DNA from 2 places in the Fodinibius saliphilus genome. Region 2 is predicted to be linked to the other one. Evidence: riboswitches for the same ligand, from Rfam matches in the RefSeq annotation. Region 2 holds a riboswitch; the other holds the start of a gene.
What was found. A riboswitch is a leader RNA that binds a small molecule or an ion and turns the genes downstream of it on or off. The one in region 2 is predicted to bind thiamine pyrophosphate.
Positions count from the first base shown of each region.

Region 1: it holds a riboswitch for thiamine pyrophosphate, as region 2 does, so the genes downstream of both, thiL (thiamine-phosphate kinase) here and FCN14_RS13240 (TonB-dependent receptor) in region 2, are expected to answer to the same signal.

Region 1 covers NZ_VAWF01000004.1:402,424-409,944, forward strand. Annotated here, with positions in the region: gene FCN14_RS14720 (ABC transporter ATP-binding protein) at 1-900, opposite strand, end outside; gene FCN14_RS14725 (ECF transporter S component) at 904-1,485, opposite strand; gene tenA (thiaminase II) at 1,498-2,172, opposite strand; gene thiD (bifunctional hydroxymethylpyrimidine kinase/phosphomethylpyrimidine kinase) at 2,200-3,027, opposite strand; gene thiL (thiamine-phosphate kinase) at 3,032-4,069, opposite strand; TPP riboswitch at 4,118-4,213, opposite strand; gene FCN14_RS14745 (DsbA family protein) at 4,306-4,890, opposite strand; gene FCN14_RS14750 (M28 family peptidase) at 4,964-6,625, opposite strand; gene FCN14_RS14755 (DUF2339 domain-containing protein) at 6,734-7,270, opposite strand; gene FCN14_RS14760 (SDR family oxidoreductase) at 7,480-7,521, shown strand, end outside.
Region 2 covers NZ_VAWF01000004.1:66,305-73,825, forward strand. Annotated here, with positions in the region: gene FCN14_RS13225 (PAS domain S-box protein) at 1-609, opposite strand, end outside; gene FCN14_RS13230 (DUF2911 domain-containing protein) at 925-1,470, shown strand; gene FCN14_RS13235 (DMT family transporter) at 1,542-2,501, shown strand; gene FCN14_RS13240 (TonB-dependent receptor) at 2,724-5,147, opposite strand; TPP riboswitch at 5,239-5,334, opposite strand; gene FCN14_RS13245 (M14 family metallopeptidase) at 5,787-7,521, opposite strand, start outside.

The DNA of each region.
Region 1 (7,521 bases), 340 kb from region 2:
TCCCTCCTGAACCTGAACGTTGGGCATGGTAATACAAGTTTTCTCATTATAAAATCCTTTGAGATGTTTGATATCGAGCAATGGGGGTTCAGAATCATTTGGGAAATTGGTATTAGATTCTACCTCTATTTGATATCCCTGATCATGAACACCCCAGCTCTCTGCATGCCAGATTCCATATCTATCCAGTAACGAGCGATGATTCTGTTGTACCTCCTCTGGAGAACCATCAACTACCAAAGCTCCTTCTTGATCCAGTACCAAAACCCGGTCTACAAATTCGATAATCTCTTCAATTTTATGCTCAACTATTAACAATGTTTTATCACGACCTAACGTACGTACATGCTGCCAAATCTCAGATGTCCCTTCCGGATCCAGTAAGGCAGTAGGCTCATCCAGTACCAGCGTATCCGGTTCTAGGGCCAGAGCTGAAGCCAATGCCAGTCGTTGTTTCTGCCCCTGCGATAAGGATGAAATAGGCCGATGAGCTTCTGCAAAATCCAATCCAACTTGCTGTAAGTAGTAATCGATTTCACGCGCCATATCAAAAGTCGGCACCCCCATGTTCTCCAACACAAAAGCGATCTCCTCATCTACATAAGGCATACAAAACTGCGAATCGGGATCTTGAAATACATAGCCCCATGAGTCTAAGGTCTTTCGCTCTTTCCATTCAACAGGCTCTTCAATAGCCTCAGGAATAAGCCCTGTTATCACCTTCAGCAGGGTAGACTTTCCTGAACCTGAAGGCCCTAGCAACAGCACTTTTTCTCCCCTTGGGATACTTAGTGACAAACCATCAAACAGCAACGAATTTCTACTCGAAAATCGTACCCTCAAGTCCTTTAAATGAACTGCCAAATGTTTCGTATCGCTATGTGATACAGATGCTTTCATATATTAATTCAAGTCTACCGTTGCAGTACCCACCGGACGAACCAGATCGGCTACACCGGCATCTTCCAGAGCTGAAACTAACCAGTGGGCCATCCAGCCGGCAATAATGATGGCACCAGACAATCGAAATAGAATCAATAGGGAAAGATTCCATATAGCAAGGTCACCGATGTAGCCCTGCAATAAATCCAACAAAAGAGATCCAGCTGTTGCTGCCGCCGCCGCTGCTACAGCCACCCCGATAGAATACTTGCAATATCCTCTCGCGGCAAATACCATCTCTGAGGCCAGCCCCTGAGCCACTCCCGACAACAAAACTGCCAAGCCCCACTCGGAACCCATAAAAAATTCGCCCGAAGCTGCTGCAACCTCTGCTAATAACCCTACCCCCGGTTTTCTAATAAGCAGGAAAGCGACCGTTGCTGCAATAAACCACATACCATAAATCAATTGCTCAAGATGCATACCAAGCGGCTTTATAGCGTAGTATAGAGGCCCCCATAACTTATAAATCACCCCAAAAACAAGGGCTATAACTGTGGTGACTAAGATGTCAGAAAGTTTAAGTTTGTATCGTTTCTTCATCGTTTTATTCACCTATGCCGGAACAGCATTCTTAGGTTGACGGGGCCACTGTTCCATCTCATATGCACTGTCCCAAAACTTCCACTCCATTTGGGAAGAACGCACAAAAGCATGTATCATCTGCTTTCGGCGGCGATTGGGCTCCTCTTCCGCAACCCGGTTTGTTATTGCAATTGCCTTTTCAACGCTATCATTAAACTTTTCTCCTGCATAGGTATTGATCCAATCTTGATAGGGGTTTTCAAGAGCAGCATGTTCATAAATATGAAGTCCTACCTCACGATATATCCAAAAACACGGAAGTAGCGCTGCTATGGCAATGGCATTATCTCTCATCGTTGCCGTGGCAAGTAAATAATTAGTATATGCAAAACAGGAAGGCGACTTTTGCAAGGGACTTCCCGCATCTAACTTTTCGTAAAACTCGCCATGCAGCTCTCGCTCTACATCAATAGCATTGGTCGCAAAATTCAGGAACTGACGAGCTTGTTCATTGCTGTCCGACCGAATACCTGCCAGTGAAAGCGCTCGTGAATAATCAGACAGATATAAAGTATCCTGCTTCAGGTAAAAAGTGAATACCTCTTCCGATAAGGTACCATCCGTCAATTCTTTTATAAATGGCAGTTCTAATATATGATCATAGATAGGTTCAATTTCTTGCCAAAGCTTGTCAGTAAATTCCATTCCTTTTCAATACTTTATGTTTAGATACTAGTTCCAAAATTGGTGAAAATGATGTAGCGGGCCACCGCCTCTCCCAATATCATATTGACTACCTGCCGAAATAGCCTGCGTGATATACAGCTTTGCCTGTTCAACAGCTTTAGGCATAGAATATCGCTTTGCCAGGAACGCAGCAATAGCTGAAGAGAGGGTACAACCTGTGCCGTGGGTATTATCTGTTTCTATGCGTTTTGCCTTAAACTGGTGCAGCTCCGGGTCTTTTGATGCTATCGCCAAATAATCGATACTTTCTTGCTTCTCGAAATGTCCGCCCTTAAGTAGTACTCCCCCAGCACCGGTTTCTAAGAGATCCTGAACCGCCTTTTTCATCGACTCATGACCGTTTATATCACACCCCAGTAATCGTTTAGCCTCTGGAATATTTGGAGTAATAAGATCTGCTAATGGAAACAGTTCTTCTCTTATTACTTCGATGGCCTCATCTTGTATAAGCTGAGCACCACTTTGAGCAACCATAACCGGATCTAACACAATATTCTTCAGATCATGTTTTTTAATGCGATCTGCAACTACTTCCATTAGAGTTCCGGTAAATAACATTCCTATCTTAACTGCATCTACTTCAAAATCCTCTACCACCACATCAATTTGGTCTTTTAAAAACTGGGGCGGCACCTCATGAATAGCACGCACCTCTTGTGTGTTCTGAGCCGTAAGAGCAGCAAAAGCGGACATTCCATAACATCCCAATGCAGAAATGGTCTTAAGATCTGCCTGTACGCCGGCCCCTCCTCCACTATCAGAGGTGGCAATGGTCAATACCTTATCATACGTCTGTTTCGAATTATCTTGCATAAAACTAAGATCCCTTAAAGTGTTTGAACTCTTGTTCTTTAATTTCTACCGATGCCCCACTCCGTAACATTCCAACCTCAGAATCACCTTCACTAACACTTCCTATCTGATGTAGGATGGTGCCAAAATTCTGTTTGTACCTCTTTTGTAAATCCTTAACGCCATCTTTGGCTACTGTCAATAGGAGCTTATAATCCTCTCCTCCAACCACCGCAAACTCCTGTGCCTGTTCATGAGTACCATCCTTTTCATAAAAAGATCTGAAAGCACGCGACAATGGAAGCTGTTCTAACGCGATTTTAATACGACAGTGACTTTGATGGGCTATGTGGTAAGCATCTCTTAACAACCCATCAGAAAGATCAATCATTGCATGTACCGTTTTTTCTTGGGCCAGCCACTGCCCTTTTTCAACTTCCGGTTCAGGTTCCTGATGTCGCCCTAATAGCTGCTGGCGCACTGATTTCGCTAGATGGGTATATTGATCTGGATGTGATAGTATTTCAAAACCGGCTGCTGAATCTCCCACAGTTCCGGTAACACATAAAATATCACCGACTTCTGCATCGCTGCGCAGCTTTACCTGCTGCGGTTTCCCAACACCGATAATTGTAATATTTATAATAATGTCATTCTGTGAACGAGTAGTATCGCCTCCCAATAATGAAATGTCATACTCTTGGGCAAGAGCAACTAATCCATTTCGGAACTGCCTTAGCCAATTTACAGATAACTCTTTGGGCAGAGCCAAGGATACGTAAAAACCGGTAGGCCTACCACCCATGGCAGCAATATCGGAGAGATTTATAGCCAGTGCTTTGTAGCCCAAAAAACGGGGGGAAATTTCTTGGCGTCTAAAATGGACATGCTCTACAATAAGGTCTGTACTTATAAGCTGCTTAAGTCCTCTGGGCCCCTCTGTTACAGAGCTATCATCTCCTATACCGATCTCATTGGGCGAAGATGATGAATTGGCAAAGAGAGCAATAATCTGCTCTTCAGACAAGTCACCTATATTTGGGGATGTCAGCGAATCAGCCATATAAATTATTATGCTGCTCGCCGCCAGAAAGAGGCAGGAAAAATCAGTACTAATGATTTGTCGTTTCCCTCCGCTGGTACTAACCAGATCAGGTAGCCAGGATGTCATCTCAGCTGCATTCCTACAGCACTCCTAACGACAAGCAATACTTAATTCTAAATAGTAGGTGAAGCTATCCTTTTATCGCATGCAATGCAAGCCCCTGCCTTAGGGATAAAAGGCTTTTAAACGGTTACTTAACCTGTCTTCTTTGCAAGATATTTTTCAACCACTTCCTTAAACTGCTCATATGACCTTGGAAGAGGATCCAGTTTTTCGCCTTCAATAAAGAAGGTAGGAGTAGAATTCACTCCTCGCCTTTTGCCTTCCTCCTTTTCCTGCATAACAGCTTTTTGGGTTTCCGCCGCATTCAAATCATTGCGAAACTTTTCCATATCAAGGCCTATTTTTTTAGCATAACCTTCAAATATAGGTGCAGGGTTAACAGAATTTGACCAATACCTTTGATTATTGTAAAGCATATTGTGCATCTCATAGAACATCCCCTGATTACCGGCAGATTCTACTGCTCGTGCAGCAAGAGCAGCAAATTGATGCATATTTAAGGGATAATGCTTTAACTTGAGCTCGACTTGGTCGCCAAACTCTTTCTTTATTTTCTTAACAATAGGATGGTACTGCCCACATGCCGGGCACTGATAATCGCTAAACTCAGTGATAGTAATTTTAACATTGTCAGAAGAATCACTTTGGGCCTGAACTGTCCCTATTCCCATCAACACTACAGCGGTTACAAAACATATACTTATAATTTTTCTCATCAGTTCTTTCCTCATTTAAAAATATTATTATTTCGTTTTCCACAAACGATTGTCATCGATATATCTTTCAAAATTATTTTTGGACTGATACTTCTTCAATCATCTTAAGACGCATCTGCTTGAACTCATCCCCTTTATCCCACCTTTGCATCTCCTCAGCATTTAGAATTCTATATCCCGCATTAAAAAAGAGCTGCACATCCTGTACCATTCCAGAAAGATCCCAATACTCATTTATTTCATCATTCACAGAATGATAATTTGCATTCTGCAAACTGTCCACAGTTTCCGCATACCCCTCAGGTTTATCCACATACTCTGTTCCCGAGTTAGGGAAAATAGCGGGAATACCCTTTTTCGCTAGGGGAAAGTGGTCAGATCGATAAAAATATCCTCGGTCAGGATGGGGATCTGGCTTCACTTTTCGACCATTCTCTTCTGCCAAATCTTCAATTGTATCGCTTACACTATTTCGTCCATAGCCAATAAGCACCAAATCTTTGGTCTTCCCATAAACGTTCATCCCATCAAGATTAATATTCGCTGTAACTTTGCCGGGATGTACCGTTGGATTTTGAGCCCAATACTTTGATCCTAACAAACCAACCTCTTCGGCTCCCACAAACAGGAATAAGGTGCTACGCTTTAGTTGAGGCTGCAGTTTTTTATATCCCCTCGCGATATTTAATACTGCACTAACTCCTGCAGCATTATCCAAAGCACCATTATTAATAGAATCTCCTTTCACCGGCTGGGTAATACCTAAGTGATCATAGTGAGCAGTATAAACAAGGTGCTCATCTTTCAACTCATTACTACTTCCTTCTATTAATCCAAGGACATTTTGAGCTTCTTGTTTACGATACGTAGCAGACAACTCTAAGTTTAATGACAATCCATTAAGAGGTACCGGTTCAAAATCACGACTTTCAGCAGCTTTAAGCTGCTCTTCCAACTTCAAACCTGCACTTGCAAACAAGGCTTTGCTTGCTTCTTTGGTCAACCAACCGTTAAACTTTGTATTAGAACCTTTAAGCGACTTGTCACCACGCATATAAAAACGTTCTCGACTCCAGCTGTTGGCCACAACGCTCCATCCATATCCAGCTGAAGGAGTGGTATGAATAATTAATACTCCTGCAGCCCCCATTTCACGGGCCTTTTCATACTTGTAGTCATACCGGCCATAATAGAGCCTGGTATCTCCTTTAAAGAGTGCAGGATCATCGCTGGGATCATTATTCTTAACTACTAATACCTTTCCTTTTACATCTGCTTCTTTAAAATCATCCCAGTTCTCTTCTGGTGCCTGAATACCAAAACCCACATATACTAACTCTGAATCCTCAACGGATACCTCTTCTGACAGGTTACTGGGCCAAGCCATAAAATCACTGTAATAATCAAAACTATGGATAGTATTACCATTTTTACTGATCGTTATGCGCGTATCCTGATCCGTCTTCTGCCCAATCAAGGGTACATTTTGCGTATAACTCCCATCAGGCATTCCACCTTTAATATCATACTCTTTTAACTTTTTGACGAGGTAGTCTATTGTTTTCTTTTCACCTATGGTCCCTGTACTTCGACCTTGAAACTCATCGGAAGACAACACCTCAATAGGCTTCATCAGACTCTGCTTAGTAATAGTCTTGGCAACCTCCTCAACTGGCGATTGCATGCAAGCCACACTTATAATTAATATAATTGCAACAGAAAGTAGTTTTTTCATTTTTATATTCTCCAATTGATTATTGATATAAGGTCAGTAAACAATATTTGTCCACACAAGGAAGCAGGTCAAAATGTAACATATTTTTCAATGATTGCTAATTAATCTCTACTCCTTCTTATCATGCCAATGCGACTGACCATAATATCCCAATAAAAGGAAGATAGTACCAAAGCCGATAAATAATAGTATGCGCCATATAGCCTGTAACTTCGAAAGATCAACTAAAATAGTTTCCCGACAACCAGAAAAACAGTTGCCATAGCTGTAATTCGCAGCCGCTTGCCATAATACAGAAAGCTTAACACCAACAGGATAATAGCATAGCCTCCCCAAGCTATTGTCACCAATACCTGTCCGTCTTCTAATCCCGAAAACTTTTGATATAACCAACACAAAAAGAAACATCCCAACTCCCAATCCAATGGCACTTCTGATAGGTGGATTTAAACATCCCTGATCAATGGAATACTTAAATAGAAATGCTACACCAATTAGCAACAATCCTATTCCAATACGGTTAAGCCATTCTTCACCGATTTCAAAACTACCGATATCCCGATTACTGCTTTTACTCTCTACAGAAATAACCTTGTTTGACCTGTGGTTAGCTGTAGAGGTCTTTGCTGTTTGAGCCTCTTCTATAAAGCTCTCTTAGAGAGTAGCAAGTTGGTGTTCGAGTTCCTTAATTCGCTCTTCTAATTTGGCAACTCGCTTTTGTAGATTATTATCTGCCGGATCCGACATCGTATAAATTTAAGCATCTTGGTGAATTCATATAAAAAAATTTCTGCTTCTTCTCTATTTATCGCACATTATTATTGCTATACTTTTACTAATAAACGCTTTAAAATATGAGTATAATTAGAAACAAACATATTCTCATTACCGGCGGT
Region 2 (7,521 bases):
CCTGTCAGATTGTGTTACATCACGAAGAATCTTCAAACTCTCCTCTAATGCTCCATGATTGGTATGCTCAAGTAATAAGCTTGAACATTTCGACAAGGCCTGCTCATACAGCAAACGCTGCTGCAACTCCTTTTCTGCCTGTTTTCTTTTTTTGATCTCTTCTCTGAGATCGCTGGGATACTGTTCTTTACTTTCTTGAAGGGCCAATCTAACTTTTTTACGCTCTGTAATATCAATGGAAGAACCATAAATAAAGGTTTCTTCCTCCTTTGGAGATTCTATTAACTTGAGTTCATCCCGCAACCAAATATATGTACCATCTTTTCTTTTAAAACGGTATTCGTTGAATACCTCTTCTCCTTCCTCAAAAACTTTTTCAAAATGGCATAACACCCTTTCCCTATCCTCCGGATGTATCCGTTCTGACCAACGATCCTTTCCTTCTAAAAAATAAGAAGGTTCAAACCCCAATATAGTTTTAGAGTTTTTGCTAACCGATAGTAATGGGAAGTCGCTCTTCTTTTCACAAGTGAACAGAATGACAGAACCACTACTAAAAAATTTATCGATCGTTTCTTTAGAAAAGACCTGACTATTATTTTCTCTCATTTCCCCGAATGTCCAAAGCCATTTTGAATGAACTAATACACAATCAATATATTAAAAAATTCTAATACTAAGTAATAATTATATAGATTGCGCTATCCTAGAGTACAATGACAGCATAAAAACATTTCTGCAAAGCTTCTATGAGCTATATTCAACTGTATAAGTCTGTAAAAATAGTTGTTATGCCAAGTTTTCAGCTATATTATCATAAGGTATTTGAGCAGATAATCAACTGGCGAAAACAGATATGAACACAGATCATTAATTTTCGGTTACATAACGTGAACTATGAACCACAACCAAATTATTACACTCATGAATCTACTTAAAAAAACTACGATCAAGATAAGCTTAGTACTACTATTAGGCCTAGTCTTCACTTCTGAAACATGGGCTCAAGAGCGCAGTAACCAAGAACCCCGAACAAGCCCAAATGCAACGGTTAGTCAAACCATAGGAACTACAGATATCACTATTACTTATGGACGACCAGCCGTTAATGATCGAGAAATATTTGGGGAGCTTGTTCCCTATGGTGAAGTATGGAGAACAGGGGCTAATGAATCTACAGCTATTGTAATTTCTAACGATGTGACTATAAATGGCCATGAACTCGAAGCTGGAACCTATTCCCTTTATACCGTTCCAAATAAGGATAAATGGACCATTATTATTAACTCTAAGCTCTCTTGGGGAACTCAATATGACAAGGATAAAGACATTCTCCGATTCGAGGTTGAACCCAGAGAAGCTGACTCTCGAGAACGAATGATGTTTTATTTTGAAGAAGTCACAAATGAGAAGGCTACCGTAGTATTACACTGGGAAAACACCAAAGTACCATTTACTATCAAAGTATAAGTTGAAGCTAGATCCAAAAGAACATCCGAAATACCAACGCAACTGATGGTGGGGTATGGCCCCATCATAGTATTCTCGTTTTATTTACCTTTCTTTGGGGGGCTAATTTTATTTTGGCAGAAATAGCACTAAAAGAGATGTCCCCCATCTCTTTTAGTGTTAGTCGTTTTGCTACAGGTGGAGCTGCGATGTTCTTCGTGATGTATCTGCAGTACCGGGCTAAATCCGGCCATAAACATAGCTCTATATCTTTCCTACCCAATATTAAAAAGAAAGATTGGCCGCGCCTGTTACTTATTTCGGTTATTGGCGCCACTCTTGCACCCTGGCTGGGTATTGAAGGACTGGGCCTCACGCATGGTGCACGAGCTTCATTATGGCTGGCCTTGGGGCCTGCAGTCAGTACTGCCTGTGGCTACTTTCTCAGAACCGAACAAATGGGCACCTATGGATTTCTTGGAGTCATACTTGCCGTAATGGGTACACTCATTCTCGGATGGGATGGGTTACAACCTGAACGAGGGTATTGGTTCGGAGATCTTATCCTCATTTTTGCCCTTATTCTTACGATCATTGAATTACATCTTATTAAACCGTTGGCCCGTGATTATGGACCTATACCGATAGTAGCTCTACGTACTGCTATCGGAGGTACGCTTTATATTTTTATTGCTTCTCCCTCCCTATTAAATGTCAGCTGGACCTCTCTCGGCCTTTGGACTTGGATAGCTATCCTTGCCGGTGGAGGCATAGGAGTTGGACTGGGACAGTGGGTAAAAGTTCGAGCTCTAAGAAAACTTGGCCCTACCCAAGTGGTACTTTACGGAAACTTGGTCCCTATTGCCGCCCTGCTCATAGCTTGGCTCAGCATTGGAGAAAACCCCTCACTGCCAGAAATAATATCGGCACTTTTTATTATTAGTGGCGCTATTCTTATACAAGTTATTGATCGTGAACCTGATACCCCATACCAAGATGCAAAAGTAAATAGTATGTATAGCAAACCTGAAAAAGAAACCGAGAACCCGTAGATATTTCCTTTTCAGGATGGCTTTAAAAATGGGGAATTCTGATCAAAGTCAAAGCCTGAGTGAATTCGAAACTGGAGCTTATATGCCCATAGGTAATGAATTCTAATTCACGATAATACAGAAATTGATCAAAAGGATGGTTTTGCAAAGCTCTCTTCAAATAAAAGAAGACAGACCTTTCGGCCTGCCTTCTCACTTACACTAACCTAACACAACATCTATCTAAAAGGTAAACGACAGCTGAAGCATAAAATTGCGTCCCGCTTGCGGATAATAATAATTATAATGTTGCTGACTTCCCTGGCTAAGCAGGCCAAAAGTATAACCGTTTGACTCATACTTTTCGTCTAACAGATTATTAACCTCCAAGGTTGCGGTAATACCTTTAAACAAGGACGCTTTGCTCCACTCATAAGCTACCCGCAAATCATTAACCAAATAAGGGTCTAAAGAACGACTTTTCGTCTGGGTATTATCCAGGTACTGTCGGCTTACATATTTTGTAGTTAGTTGTGCTGTAAAACCCTCTCTATTGAATTGAATAATTGAATTCCCAATAAAATCAGGGGAGAACGAAATATCTGTATCCTGATACCCAAAGACCTTCTGGGTGTTTGTAGAATAGTCGGTCAAGTAATAGTTATACTCATCAATTTTATTGCGGCTTATTGTGGCATTTCCACTCCATTCCAGACCATTCGTTATGTTAGCACCGGCTTGCAGCTCAATACCTGCCCTATAACTATTATCCACATTTTGTCGAATAGCTGATCCAATATCATTTATTTGACCAGTTAAAATGAGCTGATTCTTGTAATCCATGAAGTACAAGTTTGCACTAACAAAAAATCGTTCAAAACTTGCTTTATATCCGGCTTCCCAATCGTATAATGTTTCGTGCTCAGGACGACTTTCAGGAGTCGAATCCACATATTCGTCACGAGTGGGTTCCTTATTGGCCATACTGAAAGAAAAGTAGGCTCTATGGTTACCCTTATTATAAGTGAGTCCTGCTTTGGGATTGAAGAAAGTCAATTCGTCGGTTTGCTTAACATCTACAATATCATAGCTGTTACTTTGATTTTTGATACGGTCCTTACCTAAAAACTTATACGTAACACGTCGAATTTGGGCATCAGCATAGATTGTCAATGCCTCTGTAATATTATACTGCCCCTTTAGATAAGTATTAAAATCTGTTTTAAAGCCATTATTATCGTAATAACGATTTTCGACATTGGTATTACCGAGATACTCACCCCAGATCACTTCACCGAAATGATCTCCATCATATTCATTATAGCCACCACCAAGAGTAATGGATCCCTTATCCTCGATATTATACTCCGTTGAAAAAACGGTGCCATAGAAATGATTATCTAACCATTTACGGCGAACCAGATCACTTTCCGAGACCGTATCCTGACTAAAGATAACGGGACTTATACTATAGTCACCGAGTTCTTCATCTGCCTTATACTGTTCATAATAACCCCGACCATAGGTATAGTGTAGCGAGGCATTGACATTCCAGTTCTTCGCCAAGTCATAAAAATAGTGTAGCTGGTAATGGTCTTGCTGGTAATTATCGGTTTGATCTTTATAGGGCGTACCCGGTTTTTCGGTACCAGCAGAATTGTAGGTACGTTCTCCGTTTTCCAATTTACTTTCGGAAACCCCATTCCAAGCGTGGTATGTTTTTTCTTTACCGGAGAACACATCGGCTCGCAGCAAGCTTCGCTCACCATGCTTAGCTGCAGAAAGGTAAAACGATTTCAAATCCGATGATGCCCGATCGATATATCCGTCTGACGTAATTTTTGAAAGACGGCCTTCGAACTGCCACCCATTTTCCATAAGACCGGAACCGAGCATTACATTAGCTTTTTTGGTATCAAATGAGCCGATCCCGGTATTCACCTCTCCATAGGCATCCGATCGCATCTGTGAAGTCTGTACATTCACCGTAGCCCCAAAGGCCGCGGCTCCGTTCGTCGATGTCCCCACACCACGCTGGATCTGGATATTTTCAACGGATGAAGCTAAATCAGGAATATCGACCCAATATACGCCGTGTGATTCTGCATCGTTAAGCGGTATACCATTAATAGTTACATTTATACGCCCTTGATCAACACCTCGGATTCGCATCCCTGTATACCCAACCCCGGACCCGGCATCAGAAGTTGTTGTTACTGATGGAGAGCTACTCATCATGTAGGGCATATCCTGACCCAGATTTTTCTTTTCAATATCTGTACGGCTCACATTATCAAAAGCCATGGGCGAGGCTTCATCTACACGCAAAGCCTTTACGAACACTTCATTACTAATAACGGTATTGGGCACCAAGCTAATAGTAAGCTCACCTCCTCTTTTTGTCGTGTCGATAGTCTTGGATTTAAAGCCAACAAAAGTCACTTTTATTTTTGATGAAGCGCCCTCTTTTAATGACAGGGTAAAGGCTCCATTTTCATCAGCCGAAATACCGTTTTTAGTATCGAGCTGAATAATATTCGCCCCGGGCAGCGGTTCATTACTTTGTGCATCAATAACCATTCCGGTTATAGTTTGAGCAACAAGTGTGGTACTCATTGCCATCAAAAAGCATAGAAATGCTGTTGCTCGTATTAGTTTGAAATACATAAGTTCCTCCGTCTTATAGGATTCATAAGAGCGGGAGATGAACTTGCAAGGAATGCTGATCAATCCGGCAGTTATTGTACTTTTTTCGGTAGTATCACTGCCTTGGTTTCCCTACGCCGATCTTAATCGGTTCAGGTTCTCAGGGTATGGTCTCAGCCTGCTGTTGCAAGCACCCCCAACCTTTGTAAAGTTAGAATGCGCCCAAAGATACGGGCATAAGGCGGAAGTTTCAAAAGATAAGACAAAATAAATACTGGTGCCTTTGCAATATCGTGGGGTAAAACCCCTTTAAAAGAAAAGATGCTGCAGTGTAACACTAAATGACGACCTCAAATGAATACTAGAGACCTTTGCAAAACTAAGTGTCATCCTGATAAAAAAACAAAGTGAGGCAGTAGGAGGGGAAAATACTATGGCATCTATTCTCCCTTAGAAGGGTTTGATTGTGGTTCAGCTTCAAACTCTTCATCACACCGCTCTTCATAATGACAAAGCGGGGGTCATTCAAAGTCTTCAACTATATTCTCGTCCCCGATCTAAGTTTTCAAACAGAATGATGCATTTCCACATCTCTTAAAATACACTGGCTCCTAGACAAAGTATAAGAGCCAGTAAAAATAAAACTGTTTGTGTAACAACTTACTGCCCTACCATAAATACGGCATTACCGAACAGCAGCTTCCCGTTATACCAAAAAGCACGAAACAATGGATTATCAACCATATACACAACAGAACCATTTCCCATCTCCTGCACACCAAAAGTAAGCGTGTTATGTAGCTTCTCCTCAGCTTCATACCCTATGAAACCACTCATATGGGCGTCTGCTTTAGCAACGCCTACATTCCACCCTTTTTCAAGATATTTATAGGCATCAGCATTTAGTTTAAGAGAGAAATAGCTGTCATCATATCCAAATGCCAAAGGATGGCTATTATCCATGGTGATTTTAAAAATGGAACCACTATTAAAGTTCGATATATATTCACGCTGTTGGTCACCATATTCATTGAGAACCGTGCCAGATTCAGGGGTCTCTTTCTCATTTCCATCATCAGGCTTTCTTTCGATACTGAACCCCTCCTTACCTGCTAAGTAACCGTTTGCACCCTGTAGTGCAATAAGTTTTCCGCCGGAAGAAATCCACTCTCGGATATCATCAAATCGGCTGCTATCAATAACACCATTATAATTACCCGAGGGCATAATAAGCACCTGGTAGTTATTAAGATCTACCTCACCGAAATAATCAGTATCTAGCAGGGTAACCGGATAATCAATCTGCTTATCAAAATAATGCCACACTTCGCCTACCATATTTGAGTAAGTTCCTTCTCCGGATAGCAAGGCAACGCGCGGTCGGTCAAGATATCGCACGGAAGAAGAGCCAAAATCTGCCCCGGACTGTACAAAACCGGTTGGCACCGCTTCCAGATGCTGATTGTGCTCGGTAGCAAGATCATTGACCAACTTATCAAAATCGGTGCCTTTAAACTTGTTATCAGAACGGGTGATTACCAGCGTACCGGCGTCATACGATTGATCTTCTATTTTAAATTCTTTCTCTGAAAATCGAATATTGATATCATGCTTTAAGAGGTCAGCCAACAAACCTACATCCGAAAGGTCTTTCCATTCTGCCAGGTAAGCATAGGCGTTTTCATTTACAGCATTGTCAACTTTCTTTTCAGGCATTGAAGCTGCTTTCATATCCAGCTCTTCTGGTACAGCATAGCCATCTAACCCATAAGCATAGTGCTGCTCCCAGGCCGTGATATCATAGGTTACAGAATCGGCCAGCTCAGGACGCGGTTCAAATAATATACGAGCCAATACTGACTTTGGCTGATAGGCACTTACCAAGTAATCTCCTTCCTCAATACGCTGACGACGCTTTTGTCCTGTCTTGTAGTTGTATGCCGATACCCGTTGGTCATCGGAGGCTTGTCCGTATTCCACCTTGTGCTTGTCGAGAAGCTTGAATAAAGCCCGCAACTTATCGGGATTATTATCCTTATCAATAACAAAAGTCTTGTATTCACCAGCGGGATTACTTTGAGCTTTTTTATAATAATTAGAAAACTCACTGACTAACTTTTCCGCATTCATGGAACTAATCTCCACGGTGGATAATCCTGTTGTATGGTGATGGGTCAGGCGATCTTTCAATGTTAAGGTATCTCCCACTGGCTTCTTTATACCAAGGCCGGAATATCCTCCGCCGGCCTGCTCATAGGTCATTCCAATAGACCCGTTAAAAATGGGATACGTATCACCATAGCTGGGATAGAAAAGATCAAAGACTTCGCGAGTGAAATAGAGCCAGCTATTTTTATTAAAATATTTTGCGTGATTTTCACCGATGGTATACTGA